Regions from separate parts of the Fictibacillus sp. EA-CB0309 genome, predicted to be linked through region 1. Evidence: riboswitches for the same ligand, from Rfam matches in the RefSeq annotation. Region 1 holds a riboswitch; each other region holds the start of a gene.
What was found. A riboswitch is a leader RNA that binds a small molecule or an ion and turns the genes downstream of it on or off. The one in region 1 is predicted to bind S-adenosylmethionine.
Positions count from the first base shown of each region.

Region 2: another riboswitch for S-adenosylmethionine. It lies ahead of ACEWFH_RS16330 (MetQ/NlpA family ABC transporter substrate-binding protein); the one in region 1 lies ahead of ACEWFH_RS03620 (sulfite oxidase-like oxidoreductase).
Region 3: another riboswitch for S-adenosylmethionine. It lies ahead of ACEWFH_RS14590 (2,3-diketo-5-methylthiopentyl-1-phosphate enolase); the one in region 1 lies ahead of ACEWFH_RS03620 (sulfite oxidase-like oxidoreductase).

Region 1 covers NZ_CP169271.1:626,191-631,838, forward strand. The annotation lists gene ACEWFH_RS03600 (hypothetical protein) at 1-504, shown strand, start outside; gene ACEWFH_RS03605 (vWA domain-containing protein) at 519-1,067, shown strand; gene ACEWFH_RS03610 (hypothetical protein) at 1,120-1,311, opposite strand; gene ACEWFH_RS03615 (hypothetical protein) at 1,489-1,779, shown strand; gene ACEWFH_RS03620 (sulfite oxidase-like oxidoreductase) at 1,814-2,482, opposite strand; SAM riboswitch class I at 2,561-2,666, opposite strand; gene ACEWFH_RS03625 (hypothetical protein) at 2,706-2,915, opposite strand; gene ACEWFH_RS03630 (S8 family peptidase) at 3,045-4,223, opposite strand; gene ACEWFH_RS03635 (carboxymuconolactone decarboxylase family protein) at 4,734-4,982, shown strand; gene ACEWFH_RS03640 (VOC family protein) at 5,039-5,410, opposite strand; gene ACEWFH_RS03645 (DUF1648 domain-containing protein) at 5,530-5,648, shown strand, end outside.
Region 2 covers NZ_CP169271.1:2,922,338-2,927,985, forward strand. The annotation lists gene ACEWFH_RS16320 (LVIVD repeat-containing protein) at 1-1,142, opposite strand, end outside; SAM riboswitch class I at 1,251-1,365, opposite strand; gene ACEWFH_RS16325 (hypothetical protein) at 1,535-1,714, opposite strand; gene ACEWFH_RS16330 (MetQ/NlpA family ABC transporter substrate-binding protein) at 1,748-2,572, opposite strand; SAM riboswitch class I at 2,700-2,816, opposite strand; gene ACEWFH_RS16335 (alpha/beta hydrolase family protein) at 2,857-3,669, opposite strand; SAM riboswitch class I at 3,900-4,017, opposite strand; gene ACEWFH_RS16340 (spore germination protein) at 4,173-5,648, shown strand, end outside.
Region 3 covers NZ_CP169271.1:2,612,084-2,617,731, forward strand. The annotation lists gene ACEWFH_RS14570 (AI-2E family transporter) at 1-2, shown strand, start outside; gene ACEWFH_RS14575 (1,2-dihydroxy-3-keto-5-methylthiopentene dioxygenase) at 205-741, opposite strand; gene ACEWFH_RS14580 (methylthioribulose 1-phosphate dehydratase) at 719-1,384, opposite strand; gene ACEWFH_RS14585 (2-hydroxy-3-keto-5-methylthiopentenyl-1-phosphate phosphatase) at 1,381-2,052, opposite strand; gene ACEWFH_RS14590 (2,3-diketo-5-methylthiopentyl-1-phosphate enolase) at 2,049-3,290, opposite strand; SAM riboswitch class I at 3,368-3,487, opposite strand; gene ACEWFH_RS14595 (hypothetical protein) at 3,579-3,701, opposite strand; partial or broken gene ACEWFH_RS14600 (aminotransferase class I/II-fold pyridoxal phosphate-dependent enzyme) at 3,788-4,952, opposite strand; gene ACEWFH_RS14605 (carbon-nitrogen family hydrolase) at 5,059-5,648, shown strand, end outside.

The sequences.
Region 1 (5,648 bases):
GATTCATTTTTACAAATGGATTTGGATCAAGGGACGAACACGGATTTGTTAGGAGAAGGTGCGAGAGAAGCGGAAAGTGGAGATGCGGTGTTCGGATCAGTCCAAACGAGCGCGCAAAGAACGGACAACAACGACTTCAACACCCAAAACGAACATGAAGCAGAAACAGACAACAACCAATCTGGTTCAGATTCTGCCAATCACTTCCCATACGGCGAAGTTAACAAAAACGTAACCGAGCATTTCGTTCCAGCAAAACCGGCGTCACCAGACGAAGTCGCTCAATACGAAACCTACAACCAAGAAATCGCGCCATTCGTCTCACAGCTCAAGCAAAACTTCCTAAAAACAATGGAGCACAAGCGAACAGCACCGAGAGATGATCTGCACTTCGGGAGACTAGGGAAGAAGCTTACAAGACTTGCGACCGATAAGAACCCAAGACTTTTCCGAAAAAGCAAGAGTCTCAGCATGAACTCGACACAACGTTCACGCTGCTCGTAGACTGTTCAGCGTCCATGTTTAACAAGATGGAAGAGACGCAAAAAGGGATTGTTCTTTTTCACGAAACATTAAAAGCACTCAGAATCCCTCATTCCGTTGTCGGTTTTTGGGAAGATGCAGCTGATGCTACATCCAACGACCAACCCAACTACTTTCATGAAGTGATTTCTTACAGAAATTCGCTTCATCAGTCAGGATCATCGATCATACAGCTCGAGCCGCAAGAAGACAATCGTGATGGCTACGCGATCCGCCGTATGGGTGAGGAGCTCGCAAAACGGCCAGAGCAGCAAAAGGTCCTGCTCGTTTTCTCAGACGGTGAGCCAGCCGCCTTCGATTACGAATCGCACGGTGTACTTGATACGCACGAAGCGGTTACTCGAACGCGCAAACTCGGAATCGAAACGATCGGCATGTTCATCGCGAACGGAGAAATAACGGAGGAAGAAGAGAAGCTAATGCAGAACATTTACGGACCGCAAAACGTAGTCGTGCCAAGCGCGGCTGAACTTGTTGACTACCTCATGCCCGTATTGCGCAAACTGCTTTTCAAATCTTTATAAAAACGCCAAAACGCCCAGGACAACAGATCCCAGGCGTTTTTTTATGTATGTATTAATACTCCAGCAGCTTCAGCCAAGCGAAAATCACGCCAACAAACCCCGTGTAGCTAAAGATCCTGACAGACCATTCTGGTAAGGCTGTTCGAAGCAGGCTTGAGAATATGCCGACCACTATAAAAGCAGCAAGCAAAATATAAATTGAAATGATATCAAACGGAATACGCAAAGACAGCCAGTGTTCCATCGCCAAACCCCCTAGTATGGATAATATCGGTCAAAATGCCTATACATTAAGAAAGAAAATCCTTGAAAACAAAAATTCGTACCCAAAATCCAGCATTCTAAGGAGTTAACATCGGGCACCGGAACTAGGGCAAACGCATATTGTATTGTAGATATCAGGGTGTAAGGAGTGAAGAGTTTGAACCAGCGTGTAGTAGACGTTATTTTAGCAGAAGCAGAAGAACAATACTTAGCGAACAATAAAGACGGTGCAACGTTTGCAGCCGAACTCGCCTTGCTCGCATCAACGCTCGTAACTGCCGGGGACTTCCTGGCAACATTCAGCGCTGCCATCGCACTCAAACAAATCTACATCGATCAAGCACAAGCTCAAAAAGACCAGCAAGAACAAGAAGCGCAGATGAAAGACATCCAAGATCAGCTGACTGCACTCAAAAACGAAATCAAAATGCTTAGGGGAAAAAGGTAAAAGCACTTTTCCCCTTAACTATTTTCCCGAAGGATCAATCATACTCTTTCTTCTTCCACTCATCCTCAGGCATCTCAAACTCATCGCTCGAGAAACGCTCCTCCTTAAACGGATCACCGTACATATGAAAGCCATTCTGCTCCCAAAAACCAGGCTGATCTTCCGCTAAAAACTCAAACTTTCGGATCCACTTTGCGCTTTTCCAAAAATAAAGATGAGGAACCACAAGGCGAAGCGGGAATCCGTGCTTGTCTGTTAGCGGTTTGCCGTCAAATGAGTGTGCGAGCAGCACGTCATCATGCAGCAGATCTTCAAGCGGTACATTCGTTGTATAATCATAATCCGCGTGGACCATTACGTACTTCGCTTTTGGATCCACATCAATGTGCTTCAGAAAATCTGTAAACTTGACGCCTTCAAACGCATTGTCGAATCTCGACCATCTTGTTACACAATGAATGTCGCGTACGACCGTGGTTTGTGGCATCTTCATGATGTCTTCAAAAGTAAATTCGACATGTTTCCCAACGAGTCCTTCTACAGAGAACGACCATTTTTTCATGTCATAAACAGGCACGTCACCTTCGTGTAAAATTGGAAACCGCTCCGTAACCACTTGTCCAGGCGGCAGCCTGCCTTCAAGCTTTTCATCAACTTCTGGAACGCGCATCTTCTTAATGCGATCCGCTTTATTAAGACTCATAAATCTCAGCATCCTCTCTAACAAACTAAAAAACGCCCTCTTTTAAATAAAAAGAGGACGAATGATTCCGTACACATCCTCTTATCTTTCAGTTTAAAAACTGTTAGATGTAGCACCGTGCCTAAAGAATAGGTGGTTGCCGGGCTTCATAGGGCTAATTCCCTCCGCCTGCTCGAAATAAGAGACCGAATAAATCGGCTAAAACGTATTAAAGTTACACTTATTATGACATAGGAGCATAAAAAATCAATGACATTTCCTTGGATATTCCAAGATACAACACAACGATTCCGAAAATGGCGGTGCTGATCAAGAAGAAGTAAACGATTTTTTCTTCCGCTTCCTTTTCGCTCTGTCTTTTTTCCGCTTCAGTCGATTCGCCCTTACCAGAACCTTGCGACGTTCTTTTCTTTTGTTTACCAAAACCAAACATAGGATTACCCTCCGCTCTTCACACGTTTCCTGTTAACAGTTTTTCATGTAAAAGCGAATTTTAAACAAAAAACCCCTAGAAGTCTTATTAAAAAAGACTCCTAGAGGCTATGAAACCACTTCTCACATATTATTGCTGAACGGCTTTTGCTGCATTCACTCGGCCGTTTTGGAACAGCGTGCCCGTGCCTGTTACAGGATCAGCTGTATCTTCAAGTGCTGCACGAATTTGTGAAGCGTTCTTACCTTGAGCAGCCAGAAGTCCAGCTACACCTGCAACAACGGGTGATGCCATGGACGTTCCTGAGAAACTCGCATACTGGTTGTTTGGTGTTGTCGAATAGATATCCACGCCAGGTGCCGCAATATCAACCCACGTACCAAAGTTAGAGAAAGAAGCTTTTTGATCGTTTTGATCCGTAGCGGCAACCGCGATCGCGTTCGAATAGTAAGCAGGATAGCTAGGAAGTAAGACCCCAGAGTTACCAGCAGCAGCGATTACGAGCGATCCTTTGCTAGATGCATAGTTCACCGCATCTTCAAGAGTTTGCGTACCAACAGATCCACCGAGACTTAAGTTGATAACTTGCGCGCCTTGATCAGCCGCATAACGGATACCTTGTGCTACATCATCCAGTGAACCACTGCCTTCTGCGTCTAACACGCGAACAGCTAGAATTGAAGCTTTAGGAGCCAGCCCTGCGATACCAACACCGTTATTCGTGTTCGCAGCTGCGATACCTGCAACGTGAGTACCATGTTCGTTCTCATCGATCGGATCGTTGTCATCATCAACGAAGTCAGCACCCTTTATTACTTTTCCAGCTAGATCCGGGTGATTGTAGTCAACGCCGGTATCGATTACAGCGATTTTTACAGATGACGAACTTTGCGTTGTGTCCCAAGCTTGCTCGGCACCAACTTTTTGAGGAGCGTATTGTTGCTTATATGCAGGGTCGTTCGGAACATAACTCGCATGGAACGTAGCGTTCGGCTCAGCGTATTCCACGGATTCTAAACTCTCATATTTCTTTACTGCATCTGCCACATTGCCATCGACTTTTACAACGGTAAAGTCTTTCGTCACATCCACAACTTTACCACCAAACTTTGAAACACTATTTTCAACAGAGCTTGCAGCTGAAACAGAATCCTTGAAGTGTACGATAATTTCCTGTGATGCAGCTTCCTGTTTAGCTGAAGGTGTAAAAGAAGCTTCCTTCACTCCTGACTCAGCAGCTGAAGCTGGAAGAGCCAAAGAGACGACTAGTGGTACAGATGCGGCAAATGCCACGAAACGCTTTAACATAAAAATCACTCCTCAGATGTATTTACCAAGCAGACTTGGCTTTGGTTGGTAAGGAATTCAACAGCATTTTACAAAACCCTTTATTGTTATCCGAAAATAATGATAACTTACTACAATGCTGTCGAAGGTGAGACTTTTTATCTATGGTTAAAGCGTAACATGTGAAACTATTTTATTATCTTAAGATAGAGTTACGATAGTAAACATTACATAACAAAACTGTAAAGGAAACATAAAGACGTGAGCTGAAACAGAATGATGTAAACTTTTGGAGAAGCCATGTAAGCTAAAAATGAATAATGAAATTTGAGGAGGAGGATAAAAAATGGCACGTTTACCCGAAGTGAATGTTGAGGGAACACCGTTTAAAAAAGCACTTGCCAATGCGCCAGAATTCTTGATGCTTTTCAGCAAATGGACAAGGCACTGAACAACATCCTAGAGCCAGAACTCATGGAAATGCTCCGCTTGCGAGCGGCCTCAAACAACGGCTGCGATTACTGACAAAGCATGGACTACGGGACTCTGGACGAGTCCGCTCGACAAACAGCGATGAAACAAGGAAACGCTGAACTGTCAGACCGCCAGCGGCTAGCTTTAGAACTCGCCGACCACATCATGGCGTATCACGGCCAGCTGCCAGATGAACTTTACAACCGGTTAACACAACATTTTACCCGCGAAGAAATCATTGCGCTCTTTTTCCAGATCGGAAGTAAAAACGGAGCAAACTGGTTTATTATCGCGATGGGAATTTAAAATAAATAAGTAATTAGAAAACGTCCAGATCAGCTTCATCTGGACGTTTTTATGTATTATCTATGTTGATCCACAAGAATAGGGTTGCCATCAGGATCCTCTATTGTAAAACTAGCCGGTCCTGCGCTCGTTTCGTCAGCTTCCGTCAGCAATTTTATTCCTTCTTCCTTAAGGTGTTTTTGAAGGTCTCGGATATCCGTAAAGTGATCGAGGTTTTTGGCATCTTGATCCCAACCCGGATTAAAAGTGAGAATGTTCTTTTCAAACATGCCTTGAAACAGACCAATAATGGTACTTTGATTCTTCATGATCAGCCAGTTTTGAGTAATGTCCCCGCCTAATGCTTCAAATCCTAAGTTTTCATAAAATGCTTTTGACTTGTGAATATCTTTTACACTTAAACTTACAGAGAATGCGCCTAGTTTCATAAGTCCTCCTCAGGAAAAATAAGATACCTCAACTATAATTGTGAATTTCCGCAAACACAATATGGACGAAACTTTAACTGGAAAAAAACGTATTAGTGAAGTAGAGGAGGTTGTAAACGATGTATGAAAGTCGACCAAAATTTAAAATTCCTAAGACATTACTTGAAAACTTTTTAGACATAGCTACGATTTCTCTCTTTATTGCGGCTGTAGGAAGCTTAATGATGCAATGGTCTTC
Region 2 (5,648 bases), 1.6 Mb from region 1:
TTCGGATCTTCTGAAATATCTTCTGTCAGATCTGTTTTGAACTCACTTAAAAGTTTTGGATTTGTTTTATCCTTAATGTCAAAGATTCTTGTGTAACCATACGATTGCTCGTAACCTGGCTTAATTGGCGCATATACCTCTCTTGTTTCAACAAGTACCGTGCCGCCTTTTGCAAGTGCAGCCGAGTGTGCAGAACCTTGTTGATCAGAAGCAAATGTTGTTCTTCCCTCATATTTTACGTTTTCAGGGTCGGAGATATCTAAAATGATTGTTCCAAGGTCCCAGAAAGAAAGGAAGGCTGTTTTTCCTGTTTCATCCGCATAAGCGCTATGGTTGAATACCGGTCGCTTCTTGCCGTCTGGCGCGTTCCAGTTGTATCCGTCAAAGTCTTCACTCACTTCTGGCAGTGAGCGAGGATCAAATTCGTAAAGCTTCTTAGGCTCAGCTGGATTCGTCACATCAACAAGCTGGAAGTCCTTCTCTTTTCCATGAGAATAGTAATCAGCGTATGGATTCGCTGCGAGAACCAGTACACGTTCCCCTTGCGTCGTTAAATATAATTCATGTGTTCCTCTTGTTTTCTTTGTTACTTCATAGAACCCTAATTTCTTAGGTTCATATGGATTGGTTACGTCGTATAAAAGAAACCCACCTTTGGAATCCGGATTTTTATTATTTAGTTGCTGAACAGATACAACAGCTAAATCTCCTTTAAAAGATTTTGTGTTTACCGTTTTAACGATTACTTTTTCCTGCCAAGTTCCAGGAATGTCTTGATCTGCGAAAACAGCAACCTCTTTAGGGTTGGATGGGTCTTTTAAGTCAAACACACGAACCCCGCCGTTTCCTCCTCCAGAAGTATGTGTCCCTGTGTAAGCAAATCCTTTATGTGCATACACGTCGGCTGTACTGTTTTTGACACCTTCTCTAATTTCTTTCAAAGGGACAGCTGCTGCTTCGTGCAAATACCTTAAGTTCTTACTTCCTTCTGTCACCGGAACAGAATTGATCTCATCAGGGTTACGCTGACCTTTTTCAATGTTGATGTCTCCCAGTTCATCGTGCGCATATGTAACTGGTAAGATAGACGAAACCGTTAACCCCGTGACTAGCGCTGTACTTAACAAAAATTTTCTTTTCAAAATAATTCCTCCTTAGATTTTTTGATAGAAACTCTACAAGAGGCAGAATACAAAAAGCCTTCTGAACTCATAAAAGAGACAGAAGGCTTCCGAAAAAAATCCGATTTCCTCTCATCTCTCAGCGTTCGCTGTTAGATTTAGCACCGTTTTCCTACTGGCTATTCAGTAAGAATGGTTGCCGGGTTTCATAGGGCTAATTCCCTCCACCTGCTCTTAATAAGAGTATTCCTATCAAATTACTATGTATTATTACAGGAATTTCATGTAATGTCAATATATTTTTCTCAAATAAACTTTTGGATGACCTAATTGGTGAAATTTCTTGCTTCAAGCAACCTATCATCACCCATAAAAAAAGAGCAGTCGATATACGGCTGCTCTAAGTTCACTTACTATAACTTTTTCTGCAGTTCCTTAAGTTCCTTATATTCTTGCTCTAATTTGGCTAGAGGCAGTCTGTGGTAATAATCCTTATCGTTTAACTGATACTCTAATTTAGCGGCAGCAAGAATAAAAGTAATGATTCTTTCCCTGCGCTCGTTTACACGGTCAGATAAGATTCCCAGTTTCATTCACCTCGAAAACAAGACGTAATTAATCTAATTTTACTCTGTCACAGCAAGCACAGAACCTTTGTACTCTTTGTCAATAAAGTCTGTGATTTCTTTTGAGTGAAGCACTTCTAGCAATGTTTTGATCGCTTTTTTGTCTTTGTCTCCTTCACGAACCGTGATGATGTTCGCAAATGGTGATTCAGATCCTTCTAGTGCGATAGAATCTTCTTTCGGGTTTAGATCTGCATCAATCGCGAAGTTTGTGTTGATAACAATTGCGTCTCCTTCATCGTGCTCATACGCTTTTGTTAATAGACCTGGATCGATGTCTGCCACAAACTCAAGATTCTTCGGATTTTCTACAATATCGCTAAGCTGTGCTTCATAGCCTTTTCCTTCTTTAAGCTTGATCAGCCCTTCTGCTTCAAAGATGGAAAGAATACGTCCATGCTCAGCAACCGAGTTACTTAAGATTACTTTCGCGCCATCCGGAAGATCCTTCAATGACTTATGTCTCTTCGAATAAACTCCCATCGGCTCAAGGTGAACCGCACCAGCATTTTCAAACTTGTACTTCGGGTTGTCTTTCACTTGCTGTGTCAAATATGGAATGTGCTGAAAGTAGTTCGCATCGATTTCTTTTTCATAAAGTGACTTATTCGGCAAGATGTAGTCTTGGAATGTAACGATTTCTAGATCAACGCCTTTTTCTTTTAAAAGTGGCTTAGCTTCTTCTAAAATCTCAGCATGCGGTACGTTCGATGCCCCAACTACCAGCTTTTCTGTTTTCTCCCCGCCGCTTGTTGCTGATGATCCACAAGCTGCTAATACAAACACTGCCAAACTCGCGAGTAAAACTTGAATTATTCTTTTCATTTCTTTCTCCCCTATTCCCTATTTTTCTATTTTTTCTTTGATAAAAACTCTACAAGAGGCAGCATGCAAAAAGCCTTCTGAGCTCATAAAAGAGACAGAAGGCTTCTCGAAAAATAGATCCGATTTCCTCTCATCTCTCAGCGTGACCACTGTTAGATTTAGCACCGTTTCCATACTGGCGATTCAGTACGAATGGTTGCCGGGCTTCATAGGGCTAATTCCCTCCACCTGCTCTTAATAAGAGTATTCCTATCAAATTACTTTGTATTATTACAGGAATTCCATTACATGTCAAACACTTTTTTCAAATTATTCTGAAACCCATGTGCTGCATGCTTCAAAAGCCAATCAGAAGTGGCCGTGATCAGCTGATCAAAGTGAGCTATGGAAGAAAACGTATGATTCGCGCCTTCAACAAGAACCATCTTACTGCTCCCAACTTTTCGAGCCACTGCTTCATCAAAATAATTTCTGCAATAACCTGATGAAATCACGGGGTCTGCCGTACCATGGATCAAGAGTACGTTGCCATCATAATTCCGAATTTCCTCAATAGGCGCGAAAGCTTGGAGCGACAAGAGAAAATCTTCCGTGATGGCGTATCCTAAATGATCGATTACCGCATGTTCTCCGTTATATCCGACAATCTCCTTAATATCTTCAAAGGGATTTCCTACCGCCGACCATAGGACAACATTCCCGACGCGATCATCCTCAGCCGCTGTACAAGCCGCAACCGCCCCGCCTAGACTATGACCAATTAGCGTTAGTGAATCCCTATCCACGTTCGGAAGCTTGCTGCCATATGAAATTACTCTTTTCGTCTGGTCAATAAAACACGCAAATTCGTTATCCCCATATTCCCCATCGCTTTCACCACAGCCGGCATAGTCAAATCGCAAAACGGCAAATCCAAGTTGCACCAATGCTTGAGCGGTTTTTACAAATAAACGATCCACTCCGATTCGTGTACTCGTAAATCCGTGACAGATGATAATGAGCGGAAACTTTTCGGTGCCACCCTTAAATCCCGCTGGATAATGTATGGTGTGAGCTAATTTCTTCCCTTTCCACTGTATACATCCCGTTAAGTCCATCTCACCCACTCCTTTTTACTTTTATGAGGTACAAATTAAGTCTAAATGTGAACCAATTAAGTCTAAAATGAAAAAATTAAGTCGTTTTGATCCTCAATTAAGTCTAAATCGCAAAATAAAGGCCATTCGACAAAACCACAACTAACAAGCCGTCCATGCACCTACTCATAGAAAAAACAAAAAACCGCGTTCATAAGAGAACACGGTTTAGTAAGTAAGATCCGTTCGTTCTCTCATCTTTCAGCGTGACCGCTGTTAGATTTAGCACCGTTTCGGTAAAAACATACGTTTTGCCGATGGTTGCCGGGCTTCATAGGGCTAATTCCCTCCGCCTGCTCTTAATAAGAGTTTGAATATTTAATTTAATGATAATCATAGGCTAACTGTCATTAGATGTCAACGATAAAATCGCTACCCTACCGGAAGCACCATATCAGAATATTATTAAGGTGTCAGGAAATGCTAGGAAAATAACTTACTTCAAAACGAGTGGGTGGCCGCACGTGAACTTTTTTAAGAAAAAGAAAAAACAACCAGAACCAAAACCGACCAATAATCGAGATTCTTTAACTTTCCAAGAATTGATGGAAAAACTGAGTGCTTCTGCAGATTTTTCCACGGTCAAACAATCATCGGCAAGCACATTTTATATCTCATATTATAAAACACTCGTAAACCCAGAATTTGTCCACCGTGACTTATTACCCTATATAACGGATCTTACCCTTCAAAATCTAGATGATATCCAGAAACACTTGCCTTTAGATGGCATAGTAAAGACAAATGATGTTCGTGATATCGCTAACAAAGTAACAGAAGGCTTTATTCTTATACAGATGAATAAAGAAGATACAGAGGGTTTGTTGATTCCCAGTCTTTCTACAGAAAACCGGCAGATCTCTATTCCCGAAACAGAGTTCAGCGTAGTTGGTCCTAAGGAAGCATTCGTAGAATCACTCGATACGAACCTGAACCTTATACGAAAAAGATTGCCGATCCCTGAGTTCACAGTAAAAGAGGTTCGCGTTGGTAAACTCTCAAAAACAAGGGTTGCCATTATCTACATAGATGGAATTGCTGATTCAGAAAACGTAAATACAGCGATACAGCGGGTCAACGATATTGAATATGATCATATCGTAGACAGCTCCTATATTAATCAGATGATCTCAGACAATGGGAATTCACCTTTTCCACAGCTCATTGATACGGAACGTCCTGACCGTGTGGCAAGTGTATTAGCAGAAGGTAAAGTAGCGATTATAGCCGATGGATCGCCACACGCGTTGACTGGACCAACAACAATCGTTGAATTCTTCTCGGCCTTTGAAGACTATTTCCTAAACTGGGTACTAGCTTCTGCTTTTCGTCTGATCCGACTGATGGCCGTTATGTTTTCTGTGTTATCCACGCCGCTTTATGTAGCGGTTTTAACCTTTCATTATGAGATGATTCCTGAAAATCTGCTGGCGACCCTTGTGGCGTCACGTAACGATATCCCTTTTCCGCCTATACTTGAAGCTGTTGTTTTAGAACTATCGATTGAGTTGCTGCGTGAGGCAGGAGCAAGACTTCCTTCTAAGGTCGGTCAGACAATCGGGATCGTTGGCGGGATCGTAATCGGAACAGCCGCCGTTCAAGCTGGGCTTACAAGTAACGTTCTTTTGATTATTGTCGCGTTAGCCGCGCTCGCTTCTTTTACAACACCTGTGTATCAGATGAGTAACACCATCCGTTTGTTGCGCTTTCCGTTTTTATTATTTGCACAATTTTTAGGTGTACTTGGTGTGGTAATTTGCTTTGCTTTTATCCTGTCACATTTATTGAAGTTGACGTCACTCGGCAGACCTTATATCGCACCGCTTTATCCGCTACGTACGAATGATTTGAAAGATGCGCTCATCCGTCTGCCGTTCAATACTCAATACAATCGTCCTACCTCATTAAGACCTAACGATAAAAAAAGGATGAATAAGAAA
Region 3 (5,648 bases), 1.9 Mb from region 1:
AGGATAAGTAAGAATAAGAGAAAGCACCGGCTGTAGTACCGGTGCTTTTTTGTGTGGATTGAAATCATAAATTTCATATGGCGCTCGTTCAGCGAGCATAAATGCCGCTGAACGAGCTTCCGACGTCATCTAGATTTATAGAAATAGGGTTACATTCTATAAAAAAGCACACCTTTCAAAAAGAAAAGGTATGCTTTATTATCATTACTTTGCTTCTTGTGGCTCTTTATCGTAGATCGGAACCCAGCCTTCTTTTGATTTGAAAATACGCACTGCTACAACTTTTCGGTCTTCTTGCAGTGTGAAGTAATGACGGAAGTTTTCTGGAACTGAGATCAAGTCCCCTGGCTCAAGTTCTACATCAAAGAATCTTCCATTTGGCCCTTCGATGGCAAAAATTCCGTGTCCTGAAACGATAAAGCGTACTTCGTCATCTGTGTGGTGGTGTTCTGCCAAGAAATTTTTCAGAAGTTCATCTAAGTTTGGTGTTGCGTCAGAAAGAGAAATAACGTCTTCAGTCACATAGCCTCTGCGCTCTGAAATATCGTCAATTTCGCTACGGAAAGTTTGAATCACTTCTGCTTTGTCCTCGTCGCTTAACGCGTAGTTCTCACGCAGGTGTGCTGGAAGTTTCTCAATGTCCCACTTTTCGTAAATAACTTCCTGCGAGTTTAGGTAAGCTTCTACTTCACTTTGGTTTTCAATTCTTTCGTTGTTATCATGAAATCTTAGTTGTGCCATTTTTTACGCCTCCAAATGAGTTATTTTTATTTAAGAAAGATAGAGTTTGCAGTTTTATGTGATACGAGAACAAAAACTCAAAAGCTTCTAAGTGTTTCTTCGCTTCGAATGCGTTTTTGCCCCATACGGTGATACCGTGATTTCGAATAAGTACAGCTTTCGTGTCAGGCTTTATTACCGCACCAACGGCTTCAGAGAGCTTTGTTAAATCTGCATAGTTTTCCACAATCGGAACCGTAATCTTCCCGTCTTCTTCCCAAATCCCGAATGCTTTTATGAGCTCCTGACCTTGGAATGTAATCTCCCCTTTATCTCCATACAGTTCAGAAATTAGGTTGTTGTCCACTGTATGAACGTGCAAACAGCAGCCAGCATCGGTTAATCGATACACTTCGCAATGAATACCTGTTTCTGCAGAAGCTCTCAGATTAGTTTCTTCGATAGAATTTCCATACTCATCAACTAAAAGAAAGTCTTCTGATGTACGCTTTGTTTTGTCTTTTCCGCTTGCTGATACGTAAAAGGCTAGGGGCGTGTCACTAACTTTAATAGATACGTTTCCACTTGTGCCTGGGAACCAATCTCGGGCAGCGAGTTCGTCTTTTACATCCGCAAGCTCATTCCAGCGCTGTTGTTTACTCAACTTTTTACACCTCGTTTCTCTAATGCATGAATGATGTCATGAAACGTTTCAAAAGGTGTGTATGAAATATGATTTTCCTCACATTTTTCAATCAGATAGTCTCTTGCAAACACTACGTCAGCCAATTTAGATGCTTGCAGATCGGTGATCGAATCGCCGATTACAATTTTCTCTGCATCATGGAACTGATCTTCTAATCGACGAATGACAGAAGGCTTACAGCAACCGCAGTCGTTATCACACAAATTATCACATGCGTTCGGCCAAAGAATTTTTATCGTGTCGCCGGAAAAGTCACTGGCATTGCAAATAATGTGTTCAGGCTCGATTTTATTTTCCAAGACTGGATGAACAAAAAAATCAATGCCGCCGCTTACGATATAAAGCGGAATATTTTCCTCTTTCGTAAAATTAATAAACTCCTGAAAGCCGTCTCTAATCTTGGAACGGGTTAATACGAATTCGATGATTTCCTGCTTTTTATCTGAAGAAATTCTGGAAAACATCTTTCCGACCCCTTCACGGATCGAGATATTTTCGCTTAGAATTTCCTGCACGATTGGCTGCCAGCCCTCAGGTGAAAATTCCTCCATGATCGCGACGATGTTATCCTTTTCGGTGACTGTCCCATCAAAATCACAAAAGATTACAGATTGATAGGTTGTCATTTTACCGGCACCCCGCCCCAAAGCTCTAGGGCTTTTTGTAGTTCAGGGTGTTTCTCAGCATAATGATCAAAGTCTTCACCTTTCACAACGGCATCTACAGCTTGGCGGAATGCTCGTGCACCACCTGCTGCTCCATCTGGATGCCCATGAATTCCCCCACCTGCGTTGATCACGCTGTCTACACCGAAGTCATTATATAAAACCGGCGTTAAACCTGGGTGGATCCCTGCTGATGGTACCGGGAATGACTTTTTCAGTGTAATATCATCTGTCGTCAATGCCTCTGCAATGCTTAACGTTTCATGGCGATCAAGCGCCACACTTCCATATGGAGATGGGAACAGTACCAGGTCGGCTCCTGCATAACGAAGCAGTTTTCCTAGCAAAACTGAATACCCAATTCCGTAAAGAGAAGATGATCCGATCGCTCCCGATAATGCGGGATGCGCCATAATTGGAAGCGGAATTTCTTTATCCTCTGCCAATTCTTGCAGGACGTCAGGACCGTAGGACAAAACGTTAAACAATAAAGCATTTGCTCCTAATTCTGCTGCACGTCTTGCTTTATCGCGAAGTTCACTTGTTCTGCCTGTCAGGTTTACCGCATAAAGCGTCTTTTCTCCTGTTCTACTGTGAACAGAATCTAATACTTTTTTAGCCACTCTGATTCTTTCTTCAAAAGGAGTAAGGTGATTTTCAAACAGAATTTCATCATCTTTCACAAGGTCTACTCCGCCTAAAGCCTGCTCATATAATTGCTGCTCGAAGAACGAAAGATCCTTTCCAAGAACTCCTTTAAATATGCTCATTACAAGAGGGCGATCATGAACACCAAGAATATCTCTTATGCCTGAAATACCGTATTTCGGACCCAGAAAACTTTGTTCTAGCTGTTTATCAAATTCTAAATCTACGAGCTTGATCTCACCGTCTAAAGAAAGCTTACCGAAAACGGTTGTGAGGATGGCCGGTAGATCGTTAGAAAAGTTGGCTGAAGGATACGAGATTTTTAACAATCCACGTGTTCTCTTGCTGCCTAAATACTGATCAGCAGCTGAATCCTCAGGAAGTTCAGTCACTTCTTCTACAATTCCTTTATGTTTTAAAAGCTGATCCCGCTCGAGCTGAGGAAGGTCTGTCCAGGATCCAACAGTCAGGCCTAGCGCGATTCCTTCTGCTTTTTTCTCTAGATTTCCTTTTTTGTCATGTACCAAATACGTCGCTGTAATTTTACTCATGTTGGTTTAACTCCTTTCAGACACACAAAAAGCCCCTTCACGAGGAAGAGGCGTCATAATATCGACAGTTCCGCTTCCTCTTATCTCTCAGCCTAATTATAAGGCTGCAAGAATTAGCACCGTTTTCAGCTAAATTATATAGCTGAATGGTTGCCGGGTTTCATCGGGCTAGTCCCTCCACCTGCTCTTAATAAGAGTGCAAATTGTTAGAATATAATTTTAATTGTGATTATGACAGGGCATGAAGAATCTGTCAACCAAAATTTTTAAAACTCTTTTCAGTAAGCTCTAACAGTTGTGAAAGCTGTTGATTTCAGGTGCTCGCTTTCCGCGGGGCAGGCGGTGAGCCACATTTGTGCGTTTCACTTTTAAGTGTCTCACCTGCCCGCCTGTCCCGCAGGAGTCTCCCACCTTACACTACAATCAACTCGTCAAAGTGGTATTTAAAAAAACGACTCTAAAACATTCTTTAGAAATGATTCTTCTCTAAAAAATTTTTAAAACAGCTTAGTGATTCGATCTGCCGCTTCAATCAAACGTTCTTCTGATGTCAAAAGACCTGCTCGGACATATTTGTCGCCTTCACTTCCGAATCCGATTCCTGGTGCGACTACAACATGTGCTTTTTCCAGCAAGTAATCTGCGAATGTTTCTGATGTGTATCCTTCTGGAACCGGAAGCCAGCAGAAGAACGATCCTTTTGGTGCTTCCACGTTCCATCCGTTTTCATTCAAACGGCCGATGAACGCATTACGGCGCCTTTCGTAAGTTTTCACTAATTCATCCACACATTCCTGTGATCCATTCAGCGCTTCTGCTGCCGCATGCTGCACCGCTCCAAACAAGCTCACATAAAAATGGTCTTGCAGCAGATTAATAGATTCGATAACAGATTCGTTGCCGACAGCAAACCCAACGCGCCATCCTGCCATGTTGTACGTTTTAGAAAGCGTATAAATTTCGATTCCTACATCCTTTGCTCCTTCAACTTGTAAAAAGCTAATAGGTTTATCCCCATCAAATCCGATCGCACCATACGCGAAGTCATGACAAACCAAAATATCATGTTTTTTTGCTATTTCGATCGTCTCTTCAAAAAATGCTTCACTGCCTACTCCAGCTGTCGGGTTATTCGGGTAATTTAAAAACATAAGTTTCGCTTCATCGAGCACTGAATCAGAAAGTTCATCATAACGGGGTAAAAATCGTTTTCTTGGCGAAGCGGCATCGTCTCCATTTTAGCACCTGCCATCGCTACACCTGACCAATAGTCTGGATATCCTGGGTCCGGAACGAGCGCAACATCCCCTGGGTTTAAATAGCACTGCGATAACTCTACTAAACCAACTTTCCCCCCAAAAAGAACAGCTACTTCTTTCTCAGGGTCTAGCGTCACACCATATTCTCGTTTATAAAAATCTGCAGCAGCCTGTTTCAAAAACCCATGTCCGCGAAACGGTGAATATTTATGAAATTCAGGTCTGTCAGCACCTTCTTTTAGAGCTTCAACAATATGTTGAGGCGTGGGCTGATCGGGGTTTCCTGTCCAAGATTAATAACGTCATATCCTTGTTCTACATAGTGAGATACTTTTTTTACAAGCTTTGCGAAAAATTGCTCTGGCAACTTCCCCATTACTTCTGCCTGCTCAAAACGTTTCATCTCCATCACTTCCAGTCTAATTTGAATGTTCTTGAAATTCTAATCAGTTATGTTATACGCTTAAAGAAATTCTGTAAAGACTTTTTTATACGATGGGGGTCCTGTTATGAAAATTGCCTGTATACAAGTAGATGTTCAGTTTGGCAATCCAGATAAAAATTATAAACATATCGAAAATAAAATACGTGAAGCGGTAAGTGAGCATCATCCTGATACGATTATACTGCCAGAACTTTGGGATACTGGATATGACTTAACTCGCTTAGATGAGATCAGTGATTACAATGGGAATCGTGCGAAAAAATGGTTAAGCAAACTATCGAAAGAGCTTAACATCAATGTTGTAGGCGGATCTGTCGCGTATCGTGACGGTAACGCTGTATACAATACATCACTTACCTTCAACCGAAACGGAGAGCATATCGGCACTTATTCAAAAGCTCATCTGATCACGCTTATGGAAGAAGAGAAATACATCTCACCTGGAATAAACATTAGTATGTTTACAATTGACGGCAATCTTTCAACTGCTGCGATCTGTTATGACATACGTTTTCCCGAGTGGATTCGTACGCCATTTGTAAATGGAGCAAAGATACTATTCGTTCCGGCACAATGGCCGATTCAAAGACAAACACACTGGAGAGCACTTCTTATTGCACGTGCTATTGAGAATCAATGTTATGTTGTCGCTTG